One region of the Halobacillus sp. A1-3 genome, then DNA from elsewhere that is predicted to be linked to it. Evidence: riboswitches for the same ligand, from Rfam matches in the RefSeq annotation. Region 1 holds a riboswitch; each other region holds the start of a gene.
The links. A riboswitch is a leader RNA that binds a small molecule or an ion and turns the genes downstream of it on or off. The one in region 1 is predicted to bind S-adenosylmethionine.
Positions count from the first base shown of each region.

Region 2: linked by a shared signal. The riboswitch ahead of metK (methionine adenosyltransferase) and the one ahead of metE (5-methyltetrahydropteroyltriglutamate--homocysteine S-methyltransferase) in region 1 are both predicted to bind S-adenosylmethionine.
Region 3: linked by a shared signal. The riboswitch ahead of ACRYKC_RS14650 (methionine biosynthesis PLP-dependent protein) and the one ahead of metE (5-methyltetrahydropteroyltriglutamate--homocysteine S-methyltransferase) in region 1 are both predicted to bind S-adenosylmethionine.
Region 4: linked by a shared signal. The riboswitch ahead of ACRYKC_RS06240 (homocysteine S-methyltransferase family protein) and the one ahead of metE (5-methyltetrahydropteroyltriglutamate--homocysteine S-methyltransferase) in region 1 are both predicted to bind S-adenosylmethionine.

Region 1 covers NZ_JBPCEO010000002.1:301,917-305,712, forward strand. The annotation lists gene bioB (biotin synthase BioB) at 222-1,211, opposite strand; SAM riboswitch class I at 1,385-1,496, shown strand; cobalamin riboswitch at 1,559-1,754, shown strand; gene metE (5-methyltetrahydropteroyltriglutamate--homocysteine S-methyltransferase) at 1,892-3,796, shown strand, end outside.
Region 2 covers NZ_JBPCEO010000005.1:284,628-288,423, forward strand. The annotation lists gene pckA (phosphoenolpyruvate carboxykinase (ATP)) at 1-1,058, opposite strand, end outside; gene ACRYKC_RS11470 (thiol-disulfide oxidoreductase DCC family protein) at 1,223-1,609, shown strand; SAM riboswitch class I at 1,664-1,777, shown strand; gene metK (methionine adenosyltransferase) at 1,991-3,187, shown strand; gene ACRYKC_RS11480 (gamma carbonic anhydrase) at 3,229-3,741, opposite strand.
Region 3 covers NZ_JBPCEO010000008.1:78,775-82,570, forward strand. The annotation lists gene metC (cystathionine beta-lyase) at 1-806, opposite strand, end outside; gene ACRYKC_RS14650 (methionine biosynthesis PLP-dependent protein) at 803-1,924, opposite strand; SAM riboswitch class I at 2,006-2,117, opposite strand; gene ACRYKC_RS14655 (hypothetical protein) at 2,342-2,749, opposite strand; gene ACRYKC_RS14660 (hypothetical protein) at 2,864-3,196, opposite strand; gene ACRYKC_RS14665 (DUF4385 domain-containing protein) at 3,280-3,726, opposite strand; gene glsA (glutaminase A) at 3,746-3,796, opposite strand, start outside.
Region 4 covers NZ_JBPCEO010000003.1:164,496-168,291, forward strand. The annotation lists gene ACRYKC_RS06230 (Z1 domain-containing protein) at 1-1,446, shown strand, start outside; gene ACRYKC_RS06235 (hypothetical protein) at 1,632-1,895, opposite strand; SAM riboswitch class I at 2,166-2,278, shown strand; gene ACRYKC_RS06240 (homocysteine S-methyltransferase family protein) at 2,361-3,410, shown strand; gene ACRYKC_RS06245 (YidH family protein) at 3,506-3,796, shown strand, end outside.

The sequences.
Region 1 (3,796 bases):
AAACTACTCCGCTTTCTAAACATTCTTTCTTAGTAAATCCCAGAACTCATCGGCTTATATCTTATCTAGTTCTATAGAGGATGTTCTTATTTCTAGGCTCAAATACTTTTCTTCTACTATTTGCAATTGTTCCTTTAAGTCGTGCATACAGAAACTTCCTTTCAATAAGAATTGAATTTTATATGAAATAAAGAAAAACTGCCCTATTGAGGCAGTTTCTTTTAACTTAAAACTTTTTCCTTGGTTACTACATCCACTTCAAACCCTAAATCTTCGATCATTTTGTGGTCTTCCGTACTTTCTTGCCCCTCTGTAGTTAGATAATCTCCAACAAAAATGGAGTTCGCTGGATATAAACTTAGCGGCTGTAGGCTGAGTAAATTCACCTCGCGCCCCCCGGAAACGCGGATTTCTTTTGTAGGGTTGATAAAACGGAAAAGGCATAAAATCTTTAAACAATAGGACGGCGTCAATTCGTCAGTCCCTTCAAGCGCTGTTCCATCGATGGCATGAAGGAAATTAACTGGAATGGAATCCGCATCCATGAGATTCAAGGCGCGCGCCATATCAACGATATCCTGTTTCGATTCTTTCATTCCGACTATGACACCGGAGCATGGGGAAAGTCCTGATTGTTTCGCATAGTTAACCGTTACGACACGATCGTCGTAGGTGTGACTCGTGGTGATTTGATCGTGGTGATTTTCTGAGGTGTTAATATTGTGGTTGTAACGATCGACGCCAGCCTCTTTCAACTGCTCAGCTTGTTCTGGTTTTAGTAGTCCCAAGCATGCACAAACCTTTATATCATACTTCGCTTTGATCTCTTTGACCGCCGAGGTTACAATATCTATCTCACGTGTGGAAGGCCCTCTTCCGCTTGCAACGATGCAATATGTACCAGACTTCATTTGGTGAGCTTTTTCTGCTCCTCGAACAATCGTATCTTTGTCCATCATTCGATATTTTTCGATGGGAGCTTTTGAATCTCTGGACTGCGCACAGTACCCGCAGTTCTCTGGACAAAAACCTGATTTTGTATTGATGATCATGTTCAGCTTCACTTTGTTCCCGTAAAACTTCTTTCTGACATGATAGGCACTGTGCAGCAAACTGAGCAGCTCATCTTCCGGGCAGTTTAGAACGTCTAAAGCTTCATCATTCGTAATCTCATAACCATTAATCGCTTTAATCGCTAAAACTCTCCACATAAACAAATCCCCTTTCTAAGAACGTATCGGTTAACCAATTTTGTCGAATGGTTAACAACCAATGATAGCGTACCATAATCTGTCATAAAAAACACCTTTTTCTGACATTACTTCAATTTGACAGTGTCCTGCCTCCATGCTAGTATTCTTTTAATCCATTAAACGAATACGATCTCTTATTTAGAGCGGTGGAGGGACTGGCCCAGCGAAGCCCGGCAGCCGAATCAGCATTTTTGCAGATTTAGGTGCCAATTCCAGCAAAGCTTTGCCTTTGAAAGATAAGAGAGGTTGTACGTATAAACCTCTCCTTCGTGAGAGGTTTTTTTCTTACATATGGATCAACAACTGAATACCGTAGATCTTCAGGTGCTGAATAGACTTATTCAGCTTAAAAGGGAAGTCCGGTGAAACTCCGGCACGGTCCCGCCACTGTAAATGGGAGCAAACCTGCTTGCAAGTCACTGTCTTTTAGATAAATAGACGGGAAGACGCAGGTTTGTGATGAACATAAGTCAGGAGACCTGCCTGTTGGTTGTACACTCAAACCTACGAGGAATAGGGAGGTGTTAAGACGAATGGGATCCGTTTGTTATAAACGGCTATTTCCCAAACTACTTTCAACCATCTCTCTCCTACATAGAGGGATTTTTTATTGTCAAAAATTAAAGGGAGGAATCAAAATGACTCAAGTACTAAGTTCAGCCATTGGTTATCCAAGAATCGGAGAAAATAGAGAATGGAAAAAGACATTGGAACGTTTTTGGAAGGGTTCAATCTCAGAAGAGGATCTGCTGAAAGACATGAAAAAAATTCGCCTGACTCATCTGCAAAAACAGAATAATCTTGGTATCGACTTGATACCGGTTGGGGATTTCAGTCTGTACGACCATGTTTTGGACACAGCATTTATGTTTGGGCTGATTCCCTCACGTTTTAAAAAAAGGGATTATTCTATAACTACTTATTTCGATATCGCACGCGGCAACGATGAATCCGTTGCTTCAGAAATGACGAAATGGTTCAATACCAATTACCATTATATCGTCCCTGAGATCCAATTAGATCAAACTCCCGAGCTTACACATAATTATCAGCTTCAATACTTTAAAGAAGCGAAAGAAGAACTTGGACTGACGACTAAACCGGTCTTGTTAGGTCCGATTACTTTTGTCAAGTTAGCAAAAGGGTATAGGGAAGCTGATGCAGGTCCTCTATTAGAGAAGCTTGTCCCTCTCTACATACAAGTGCTTCAGGAACTAATAAGTGCTGGTGCGGACTGGATTCAGGTGGATGAACCTATTCTATGTACATCAGTCTCTAAGAAAGACCTTCAACTTTTTAAAGAGGTGTATCATTCAATCCACCAGCAATTACCGGGAGCTAAGATTCTGCTTCAAACTTATTTTGAAGCTATTGATCATTATGAAGAGATCATATCCCTTCCAGTCGCGGGGATTGGCCTGGATTTCGTTCATGACGAAGGAGCGAATTTAGAAGCATTAAAGAAGCACGGTTTTCCTAAAGACAAAACCCTTGCTGGCGGGCTGATCAATGGCAGAAATATTTGGAGAACGGATTTGGAAGAGAAGCTTGCCCAAGTTGAGGAAATTCTTTCTGAAACTCAAAGCCTGATCGTCCAACCTTCTTGTAGTTTATTACACGTCCCTGTAACTGTAGAAACTGAACAAGAACTAGATCCTGAGTTAAAGAACGGGTTAGCTTTTGCCGATCAAAAACTTGAAGAAGTGACCCTTTTAACTAGAGGCATCAACAATGGAAGAGATTTAATTGAAGAAGAACTCGCTGTCCAAAAAGAGAAACGAAACCAACTATGGGCTTTAAAGCAAAATACATCAGATCGACTATCTGAGGGCACCGTTCACATGACAAAGCGAAATAGGGACTACCAAACTCGCAAGAAACTACAGGAAGCGTTTTTCAAGATTCCGCTGCTGCCAACGACAACCATCGGCAGTTTGCCGCAAACCAAAGGAATACGCCAGGCACGATCAAAATGGCGCCAAGGGGAATGGTCCGATTCCTATTATGAAACGTTTATAGAAAACAATATATCTGAATGGATTAACCGCCAGGAGGAATTGGGACTGGACGTACTTGTTCATGGAGAGTTTGAGCGCAACGACATGGTCGAGTTCTTTGGTGAAAAACTCGAAGGATTTGCGTTCACCCGATTTGGATGGGTGCAGTCCTATGGGTCTCGTTGCGTAAAACCGCCAATCATCTATACAGATGTGGCTTGGAAAGAAGCGATGACTGTAAAAGAAATCTGTTATGCACAGTCTCTGACCAATAAACCGGTGAAGGGAATGTTGACGGGTCCTATTACGATTTTGAACTGGTCGTTTGTACGTGAGGATATCACACGTTTTAATGTAGCCAAGCAAATTGCCTTAGCTTTGGAAAAGGAAATCAAAGCTCTTGAAGAGCAGGAAATTCGTATGATCCAAGTGGACGAGCCAGCATTAAGAGAAGGGCTACCTCTTAAAACGGAGAAGCAAAACCTCTATCTCGAACAGGCTGTCTATGCCTTTAAGCTAGCTACCTCATCCGTAAAAAATGAAACG
Region 2 (3,796 bases), on a different contig from region 1:
AGCACACCAGTTGCATCGGCTGTAAGGAAAATGATTGCGTTTGGATGCCCTGCAATGCTTGGGCGGATGATATTATCTATATGATCGATCGGATAAGCTGCTCTTGTATTTTCAGTCAAACTCGTATCCTCAAAATCAGGAACATGACTATTTGGTTTTAGAACGACGTTTTCTAATACTGAACCAAAGTGAATGGCATTAAATATCTGTGGTTCGTTTTTCTCAGACAAACTTATGCACTTCGCATAACAGCCACCCTCAATGTTGAAGATACCGTAATTGGACCAGGCATGTTCATCATCACCGATTAATCTCCGGTTGGGATCAGCCGACAAAGTTGTTTTACCTGTGCCTGAAAGACCGAAGAATAAAGCGACATCGCCCTCTTTTCCTACATTAGCAGAACAATGCATAGGCAATACATTTTTTTGAGGAAGCATGAAGTTCATAACAGAGAAGATTGATTTCTTAATTTCGCCAGCGTATTCTGTTCCACCGATTAAAACGATACGGTGTTTAAACGAAACCATGATAAAGGCTTCTGAATTTGTTCCGTCAACATCAGGTTCTGCTTTAAATGTCGGTGCGGATACCACGGTGAATTCTGGCTCTAATTCTTCCACTTCATCTTCGGAAGGTCGGATGAACATTTGTCGGGCAAACAGATTATGCCAAGCGAATTCGTTAATAACTCTGATCGGAAGCCTGAACTTTTCATCAGCCCCAGCAAACCCTTTAAAGGAAAACAAGGCGTCACGATCTTTCAAGTAATCGAGCACTTTATGGTAAAGTGTGGTGAAGGTGTCTTCATCGATGGGCTGATTTACCTTGCCCCAATCAACTTTATTAGCGGAGACATCATCTTTTACTATAAATTTATCCTTAGGAGATCGTCCTGTATAAGCTCCAGTGGTCGCCTGGATGGCTCCTTTGTCCGTAAGCGCCCCTTCATGACGCTCTAAGATGTGCTCCACTAATTGAGGTACCGATAATTGGTGGTGGACATGCTCCTGGGCTAATAAGAGGTTTAATTCTGACATTTGATTAATGGCACTCATATGTGTCTACCCGCCTTTTTTAAAAGATTTCAATAAGCTAAGTACTTAATTTGAACATTAGTATAACACATTCATATTAATAATCCATACTCTTTGTGAAAATGCTTTCAATTTATTTTTTACCCTTTTATCAGGTAAAATAAAAGAAGAAAGGTTGTGATTTAATGAGCAAATCACTTGTGCTTTACGATGGGGGTTGTTACTTGTGTAATCAATCAAAGCGTCTGTTTAAAAGGTTTGATTGGTTTAATACGATGGAGTGGATCTCTCTTCAACAATATGGGAAGGTAAATTCTCTACCCAAAAGTAGGGAAAAAGCAATAAAACAGGAGTTACACGTACTGCTTCCCTCTGGAGATGAGAAGAGAGGGTACTTTGCTATTACTTATCTTATGAGAAAATGTCCGCTCACGTTTATTCCAGGAGTCCTTTTTTCCATTCCTGGAAGCAGCATAATTGGAAAACCACTATACGCATTCGTGGCTAGAAGCCGTTATAAACTTTTCAAAGGTAAGTGTAAGAATGGCTCTTGCTCTTTGCCTAAGTCATAGGTATTTAATTGACATTAAACATGGTTTTCGATACGATATCCAAGAACGGAAACTCTCTTATCCAGAGTCGGTGGAGGGACAGGCCCTTTGAAGCCCGGCAACCCGTCATTCAAATGACATGGTGCTAACCTGAAGCAAGGAGATCAATGACTCCTTGGACGATAAGAGCGAAAGGAAGCAGCCCCTTTCCTCTAAGTCAGGAAGGGTTTTTTCTTTTATATAAGGAAATGATCCATAAGTGAACTTGATCCTCCTTTGTACGTAGTTCCGGAGGACAAGATATGAAATGAACGAATAAAGAAACTGTCATACGGTTTCTACACATACTGGTAAAGAGTTCCGTCTAATTCATTGAACTTTCAGAAGGAGGAGTTTTAGAGAATGCCTGCCAATCGCCGGTTATTCACATCAGAATCTGTTACCGAGGGCCACCCTGATAAAATTTGTGACCAGATTTCTGATGCGATCTTAGACGAAATTTTAAAAAACGACCCAAATGCAAGGGTCGCATGTGAAACGACAGTCACTACAGGACTTGTACTAGTGTCTGGAGAAATCAGTACCAATACCTATGTAGATATTCCATCTATTGTACGCCAGACGATCAAGGATATTGGCTATACAAGAGCCAAGTATGGTTTTGATGCTGATACGTGTGCAGTTCTTACTGCCATAGACGAACAGTCCCCAGATATCGCCGGTGGAGTAGATGTTGCCTATGAATCACGTGAGGGACAAATGAGCGAGGATGAAATTGAGGCAATTGGTGCAGGTGACCAGGGGCTTATGTTCGGATTCGCAAACAATGAAACAAAAGAATTGATGCCTTTGCCGATCTCTCTTGCGCATAAACTTTCCAAGCGCTTATCTGATGTTCGTAACGACGGTACACTCGAGTACTTACGTCCAGACGGGAAAACTCAAGTTACGATTGAATACGATGAAAATGATCAACCGGTTCGCGTTGATACTATTGTTATTTCTACTCAGCATGCTGAGGAAATTACGCTTGATCAAATTAAAAAAGACATTAAAGCTGAAGTCATTGATCCTGTTGTGCCTTCTTACTTAATTGATAATCATACAAAATATTTCATTAACCCTACAGGTCGTTTCGTAATCGGCGGGCCGCAAGGGGATGCAGGTCTGACAGGAAGAAAAATTATTGTTGATACTTATGGTGGATATGCTCGACACGGGGGCGGCGCTTTCAGTGGGAAAGATGCGACAAAAGTGGACCGCTCCGCTGCTTATGCGGCGCGTTACGTAGCTAAGAACATCGTAGCAGCAGGTCTTGCAGATACTGTGGAGGTTCAGCTGGCGTACGCTATCGGTGTTGCCCAGCCTGTATCCATTTCTATAAATACGTTCGGTACAGGGAAGGTAAGCGAAGAAAAGCTGGTTGAAGCAGTTAGAGACTTGTTTGACCTACGTCCAGCTGGAATTATTAAAATGTTGGACCTTCGTCGTCCGATTTATCGTCAAACAGCTGCTTACGGTCACTTCGGACGGACTGATGTGGAATTTCCATGGGAAAAAACTGATAAAGCAGAAGAACTTATAAACCGCTTGAAGTAAAACAAAGCCTCTGAATTCATTTTCAGAGGCTTTTTTAATAGTTAGGTTTGCAGGCTTTTATAATATTGTCCTTTTTCAACATAAGTTTTACGAATGCGGTCAAGTTCCTGAATATCCGTTTCGTTCAATTCACGCACAACTTTTGCAGGCCTTCCAAATGCCAGCGTATTTGGCGGTATTACTTTTCCGGGTGGAACTAAGCTTCCCGCTCCTATGAAAGTTTGCTCACCAATTTCTGCTCCGTCAAGGATAAGTGAGCCCATTCCGATCAATGCGTTCTTTTTAATGTGGGCAGAGTGTAAGGTCACTTGATGACCGACAGTTACTCCGTCTTCAATAATTAGCGGCTGATTAGGGCTTTGATGAAGCATGCTTAAATCTTGGATATTTACATTTTTTCCTATATGTACAGGTGAAACGTCTCCTCTGATCACGGTTTTGAACCACACGCTGGAAAGTTCACCGATTTTTACATCCCCCGTGATGACGGCATCTTCTGCAATATAAGCACTCGGATCAATTTGAGGCAGCTTTCCTTTATATTCGCAAATCATGTAGAACCCCCTTATAATATGTGTATAAACAGTATAGCAAATCGTAAGGAGTCGT
Region 3 (3,796 bases), on a different contig from region 1:
TGCTTCGCTAAAAATTCTGCAATTGTAAGGGCAGACGCTGCGGATTGATTCAATCGGCAATGGAGAGTTTTAAGCCCTCGTAACACGAGCCAGGAATCGTGTGCCCCAAGAATGGATCCGAACGAGTTTTGTAAGAATGATAGTTTCTCAGCTACTTGCTCGCTGTTGGTTGCTGCAAGACCAGCTACAACATCGCTGTGTCCGGCAATGAACTTCGTTGCACTGTGAAGCACAAGGTCTGCGCCTAGATCTAAAGGCTGTTGAAGCGCTGGTGTCATGAACGTGTTATCAACGAAGGTTAAACAGTCATTCGCTTTTGCAAGCTTAGCAACCGCTTGAATGTCTGTAATTTTAAGTAGTGGATTGGAAGGCGTTTCGATATATAAAAGTTTTGTATTCGGACGAATCGCTGTAGCGACCGAATGCAGATCTGTCATATCTACGAAGGTGTGATCGATTCCAAACCTGTGTAGAACATCATTGATGATACGGAAAGTACCTCCGTACACATCCTCTGAGATCACGACATGATCGCCTTGAGACAAAAGCATGAAGGATGTGGAAATGGCCGCCATGCCTGAGGCGAACGCAAACCCTTTTGTACCATTTTCAAGACCCGCAATAGCCTCTTCCAATGCTTCTCTTGTCGGGTTCCCTGAGCGGCTGTAATCATATTTTCCGGGTTCATCAAAGTCAATCTGGTGAAATGTGGATGCCTGTTGGATAGGGACGCTGACCGCCCCAGTATACTTATCGAATTTATGGTCGTTATGAAGCAGGCGTGTCTGCAAAGAATAATCAGTCATTTGATCGTCTCCTCCTTTTTCAAATTGGCAAGTGTTTGATCAAGGTCATAAATCAAGTCGTCAATATGTTCAACTCCTACTGAAAACCGCAATAAACGGTTGCATACACCGTAAGAGGTTCTCGTTTCCTCCGGAATGTCTGCATGGGTCTGGGTGGCTGGATACGTAATGAAACTTTCCACTCCGCCGAGGCTTTCAGCAAAGCTGATGACATTCAGATGGCTGAGGAATGGGTCGACCCAGTCTTCTTCTTGTAAGCGGAAAGAGATCATACCGCCTTTCCCGGGATATAAAACGTCTGTAATGGCATCGTGATTTTCCAAGTATTCTACAATCGCTTTGGCGTTAGATTCGTGCTGCCTCATGCGAAGCGGTAAAGTTTTCATCCCTCTCATTAACAGCCAACAATCAAAAGGGGATAACACGGCTCCTGAGGTGTTTTGATGAAAGGCGAGCTTTTCGCAAATTCCTTCATCTTCCGCTACCAGTAGACCAGCCAGTACATCGTTATGACCACCGAGGTACTTCGTTGCACTGTGAATGACGATATCTGCGCCTTCTTTTAATGGCTGCTGAAGAAGGGGAGTGTATAGGGTATTATCGACAATCAACAGCAGGTTATGTTCTTTGGTAAAACGTGCAATCTCCGAAATATCCGCTACATGCATCAGAGGATTGGTAGGTGTCTCAATATAAACAGCCTTCGTCTTTGGTGTAAGTAAATCCTTAAGCCCTGATAAGTTCTGACTGGCACAGTATTGAAAAACTACTCCAGATTGTTCCGTTATATGTTCGAACAAACGATAAGTCCCTCCGTACAAATCCTCTGAAACAAGTATTTCATCTCCTTGTCTGAAAAGGGATAGTGCCGTTTGAATTGCCGCCATCCCAGAACTAAAGGCGAATCCCGCTTTTCCTTCCTCGATGTCTGCGATCGACTGTTCTAAAATTTTTCGTGTTGGATTGCCTGTTCTTGAGTAATCAAAACCTGTAGATTGCCCGATCCCCTTATGTCGATAAGGAGTAGAAAAGTAGACGGGAGGGTTGATCGCTCCTGTAGGATCCTCGTTTCGATTTCCAGTTTGCACAAATTTTGTATCCGTATGAGGGGTGTTCATCGTCATTCTCCTTTTTTAAAACATGTAGTTGAAAAATAAAAAAAGCCTTCTTAAGAAGAAGACTTTAACGTTCGGATCTTCTTCTTATCTTCCAAGTTGGGTCACAACTTGCTGGACGTAGCACCTTACTGGATATATACCAGTGGTTGCTGAGGCTTCACAGGGCCAGTCCCTCTGCCTCTCTTGATAAGAAATGGATTCATCACTATTCATTTGGGAAATTCTTTCTCCCTAATGTACACTACTCACTTCCATTTGACAATAGAACAGCAAGAATTTTTAGAAAAATCCGTCTTTAGGGATGGGGTTAATTTATGAAGGGCTACTCAAAAGGTGAGCAGCTGGGAAACGGGGACGTTGGATGGAAGACCAATGAAACCTAAAAAACCGCTCATCCCAAAATGAGCGGTTCGTGAATTATCGTATATTTACTTTTGCACTCTCAGGTGTCTCAACGCCAGCTTCAATGTACGTGCGTACAAGTTGCCATGTGTCCTTCTCTTTTTTATATGTATTAAAAAAGAGGTTGGACGAACCCAGAAGTTCTCCTTCCAGTTCAATCGATACCCAGAAGGAAGCGAGCCATTCATTCTCTTTTAATTCAGTCAGACAATGGTCGGTATAAATCCACGTCATATCCTTATCCTGAAAGTGACCAAAAGCTTGCTTCCAACCTTCAATCGAGTCCTCATAAGAGTAGTCGATCACTTCGTCCTGACGAATTTCTCTTACCACTAATTGATCAGATATTGTCTCTTTTAGAAAATCTAAGTCCTGTTTACGGGCGCGTTCTTTAAATGTTCCATAGTAAGAGTGAAATTCCATTCCTTACCACCTCCAACTAGGGAAGTTCGATAAAAGGATGGAATTTCCTTTTTTAAAATCCATTGTCATGAAGGTAGGCAGGGTGGTTGTAAAAGGGAATACCGCACTCGCTCTTCAGTGACAGATTCCTAAGTTATAAGCGGTAATTTTTAACTGGGATGCGACGATGGTGAGCCAGATGGCGTAATTACTGATAAGCAAGATATATCGACTTTTCTTGTTAGATACATGTGTTCTCGTTTTGAATAAAAATCCGAGGAACGGTAACGTAATGACTGTGAATAACATGGTTAGACCTAACAAGCCCTTCGCTTCACTCATCCACAAAAATTGATCAAAGAGAGGGATGATGAGAGCAGGTGTATAGAGGATAGAAATAAAGTAGATTCCGAGACCCCATGAGGTGAGCATCAGTCCTAAGCTTAAGACGAGGAAAGGGATTTTCAAGAAATTCGCTCCTTATCGCGTTAAATCCGATTTAGTTTATCGGATTAATAGTAGCTTACGTTTGAAGGACTGATTTGTCAATATCAACCGTATTCTTTTTGGTGAGCTTTTTTCTTAGATAAGTATTCTTCGTCTTCTCTTGCTTTAATCCACTTCTCTTCAAATATTTCTGCTGACTCGGCCTTTTCCTCATCAATCTCCCGTTCCTTTATATTGCCCTCTTCATCATACTTTTTCCCGCCTTTGTAATTGGTATAGCGACGGGAGCGTGTATATCCCATTTGCAGGAATTTCCTCGCCATATCCATGCCGACAAAGTCATCTTTTTCTTTATAGTCGAGGAACATCTGATAAATTTTTTCAGAGGATTCTTTAGCAATCTCTGGTGTTTTGAAACGCCAGTGTTCTAGAATCTCGCTCTTGTACGGTTCTACTAATAACACGCCCTGCTCGCCGCGTCCCACTCGATATTTTTCAGGGTTCTTCCGGAAGTCTGTATTCTTAAAGTCGGTGGAGTAATCAAATGCCATATCCAAGCTCCTTTTAGTGTTAGTCAATCCCGAACATGTTTAAATTCAAATCTTGTGAAAGTTTCTTGAT
Region 4 (3,796 bases), on a different contig from region 1:
GGCGATATGTACTTTGAGAAGTCGCAGATTGCCGGTCATTTCGCTTCTTACCTCTACCATGAAGTGGCTGAGAAGGAACTGCAAGTCATGAAGAAAATGGATGGGCGCAGGGTGAAAATGGACAAGCTCTTGAAGCAGAAAAACATCGCAAATATCCGAAGAGCCATCGTTAATTTTATTGTAGGAAGCTGTATCCGACGCTGGCAGCAACGGCAAGCGGGAATGAAGCAGCGAAAGTATTCCTTCATTATTCATACTGAACGCGGGAAAAACGCGCATGCCTGGCAAGGGGAACTCATCCGCAGTTTTGAAGATTTATTGATCGAGGCAGCGAGAGAAGAGTCGGAAGTATTTCACACGTTGGTTCAACAGTCTTATCAGGATCTGATTCGTTCCGTGAAAACTCTGAATAATGTACCTGTGCCTTCTTACATTCAAGTCTATCTAGAAGTGAAGCTAGCCCTTGACCAGGAATATATCGTCAGTTCCATCGTTAATTCGGAAAAAGACGTGAAGGAGCTGCTTGACCACAGTGGACAGCTCCAGCTTCGTGCGCCCATGAACATTTTTATCGGTGGACAAATTCTCGATCGCGGAGTAACAATCCATAATTTGATTGGCTTTTTCTACGGAAGAAATCCAAAGACTTTCCAACAGGACACCGTGCTTCAGCATTCTCGGATGTACGGAGCCCGTCCGCTTGAAGACCTTGCCGTCACTCGCTTTTACACAACACAGAGAATTTATTCAATTATGGAGCGGATCCACGAATTTGATGCAGAACTTAGACGTGCCTTTGAATGTGGAGGGCAAGAACGTGGGGTTGTGTTTATCCAGAAGGATTTGACTTCAACCATTTTACCTTGCAGTCCCAATAAGATTTTATTATCCAGTTTGACCATGCTGAAACCTCATAAGCGTCTGTTACCGGTCGGTTTTCAAACCGGGTACAAGACCCACATCCAGAAAACAGTGCGTGAAATCGATCGCTTAATTGAAAATGAATTGAAAAATGCCCGCTATCACGAAGAAGGAGCTTACTTGATCCCTGTTGAAAAGGCGAAAGAAATGATCACGCTTGTTCATAAGACGCTTGAGATGGAAGAAGGTCGAGAGTTCAACTTGGACGAGTATCATAGTGTCCTTGATTATTTGAGCACCGAAGCAAAATCAGGGGCTTATGTGTGGCTAATCACAAGGACAAGACGTGAAATTCAACGCTTTAAGGAGGATGGGGCATTTGAGAATTCTCCAGATACACCAGGAAAAGGTAAAGGGGAGCTTGCCATCGCTAGAAGAAAAGCAAAGGACCATCCGGCTTTGATTATGCTCAGGCAGGAAGGAAAAAAAGAGCATGGCTGGAGAGGTGCTGAATTTTGGTGGCCAGTGGTTGTCGCCCCTTCTGAAACAAGGCCAACGGTTTTTGCGAATAAAACGGTGAAATAAGAGAAACGGCAGCCGAACAAATGGCTGCCGTCTTTTTTTATGCTTATTAAGTTAGTTGGATGGATAACTTTTTGTGTCGTGAGTCTACATCCAGCTCCTTGCCCGACTAGCTTATAAGTCAATCGGCTCGGTCATTATAAAGTCATTCACTCCAGGTTGTGCCCCCAAGGAGCTTACTCTTTTGCTCATGCATATTGCTTAAGCATTTTATACATACGCTGACCTTCATCATTCAGTACATGACCATTACCGTGACATTTCGTGCATTCTTTCGTATAGCTCGTTTCTTCAACGGCCATTTTCCACGCCGCTATTTCATTGGCATGATTGACACGCTGATAGTGATCCCCAAGCATGTTGGCTTTATGATCATCATATTCTTCATATTTTCCAGTTCCGTGACATAGAGGACAGACGTTGTATAGCTTACTCACTGTTTTGGTTTGCATCACGAACACTTCCTTGTTAGTTGATATTTATAAATTATGATTGATTTTACGGAATATTCAGACGGATTGCAAGAAGTTCATAGGCTTTTTTTTGATATAAAAAAGAAAAAAAGTCACAGTCCTAGATCTATCAAGGGATGACCAAATTTGTTAAGAATCTGTGAACAAAACCAATTCGTCATTCATTTCTAAATTCACTGAAAATTATCATTGACAGAACAAGGGTATGGATTCTATAATTTCTAGCAAGTCAAAAATAGAATCATGATTCTCTTATTTTGAGTGGCGGAGGGACTAGGCCCTGTGATGCCCGGCAACCTTTCAAGCTTTTTGTTTGAAAAAGGTGCCAATTCCTACAGATGTATTCATCTGGCAGATAAGAGGAAGAACCGAGAATTCAAACCCTTCTTCCTTTTGCCGGGAAGAAGGGTTTTTCATTATTAAAAAAGAAAGGTGCGGCTGAGGATGAAACGTACATTAGAAGAACGATTACAGGATGGGCCCGTTGTGTGCGGGGAAGGATACTTATTTGAATTGGAAAGACGAGGATATTTACAGGCTGGATCATTTGTGCCAGAGGTAGCGCTGGATAACCCTCAAGCGTTAAAGCAGACATATCGAGACTATATGCTGGCTGGTTCAGATGTTGTACTAGCCTTTACGTATAATGGCCACAGAGAAAAGATGAGGATCATCGGTAAGGAGGATCTACTTGAACCGTTGAACCGCCAGGCGATCCGATTAGCCAAAGAGGTAGCCCAGGAGCATCCAGAAGAAGAAGCGCTCGTGGCTGGGAACGTTTCCAATACGAACCTTTTCAATCCAGAAGATGAAGATTCAAAAGCGGCAGTAAGAGAAATTTTCAGGGAAATGACTGGCTGGTGTAAGGAAGAAGGCGTAGACTTCGTTAACGGAGAGACCTTTTATTACTATGAAGAAGCGAAAATCGCCCTAGAGGAAATTCAGAAGCAAGGACTGACTGCAGTCATTACGCTTGGATTGATGAGTGAGAATATATTAAGAGATGGCTATACCGTTGAAGAGGCGTGTCGTCTTTTAGAAGAACAAGGGGCTCTTGTTGTTGGCATGAACTGCTTCCGCGGTCCTGCTACGATGCAGCCTTATATCGAAAAGATTAGAGAAGAGGTAAAAGGCTATGTAGGGGCCCTGCCTATTCCGTACCGCACAACTGAAGAACATCCAACCTTCTTTAACTTGCCGGATGGCGGCTGTTCTTGTTCACTTCCAACAGAGACAACTTTCCCTACTTCTTTGGATCCATTGTATTGCAACCGCTATGAGCTTGCTGAGTGGGCAAAAGAAGCGAAAGAGACAGGCGTCAATTACTTTGGACTTTGCTGTGGTGCCTCGCCGAGCATGCTTAGAGAAGTTGCGGAAACGGTTGGCAGAGAAACTGTTAACTCGACGTATTCTCCTGACATGAAAAAGCACTTCTTGTTCGGTACAGACGAAACATTGCAACAACATAACAGGGAATACCGTACGAAAGCTTAGCTCATATGAGCGTTTTACGGATACGAGTTCTTCATACGTGATAAACTGAAAGAAAGAACGATTCGTAAAAGAGGTGAGGACGGGCTATGGAAAAAATGGATGAACAAAAACTGATTCAGCAGCATTTAGCGAATGAGCGGACGTATCTTGCCTGGATTCGAACTGCTATTGCTCTTGTCGGTGTAGGATTTTTAGCGACAACGCTTCACATTAATGGGGCCCAGCAAATGAGCCGTTTCGGAGAAGATCTGGCCATCCTTGTCAGCATTGCATCGTTGTTTCTAGGTGTCATGACGATCGTTGGTGCAACTATCAATTATTATCAGACAAGGCGTAATATTAATGAAAGCCGTTTTGTGTCCTCACACAGAATCATTGTATTTATG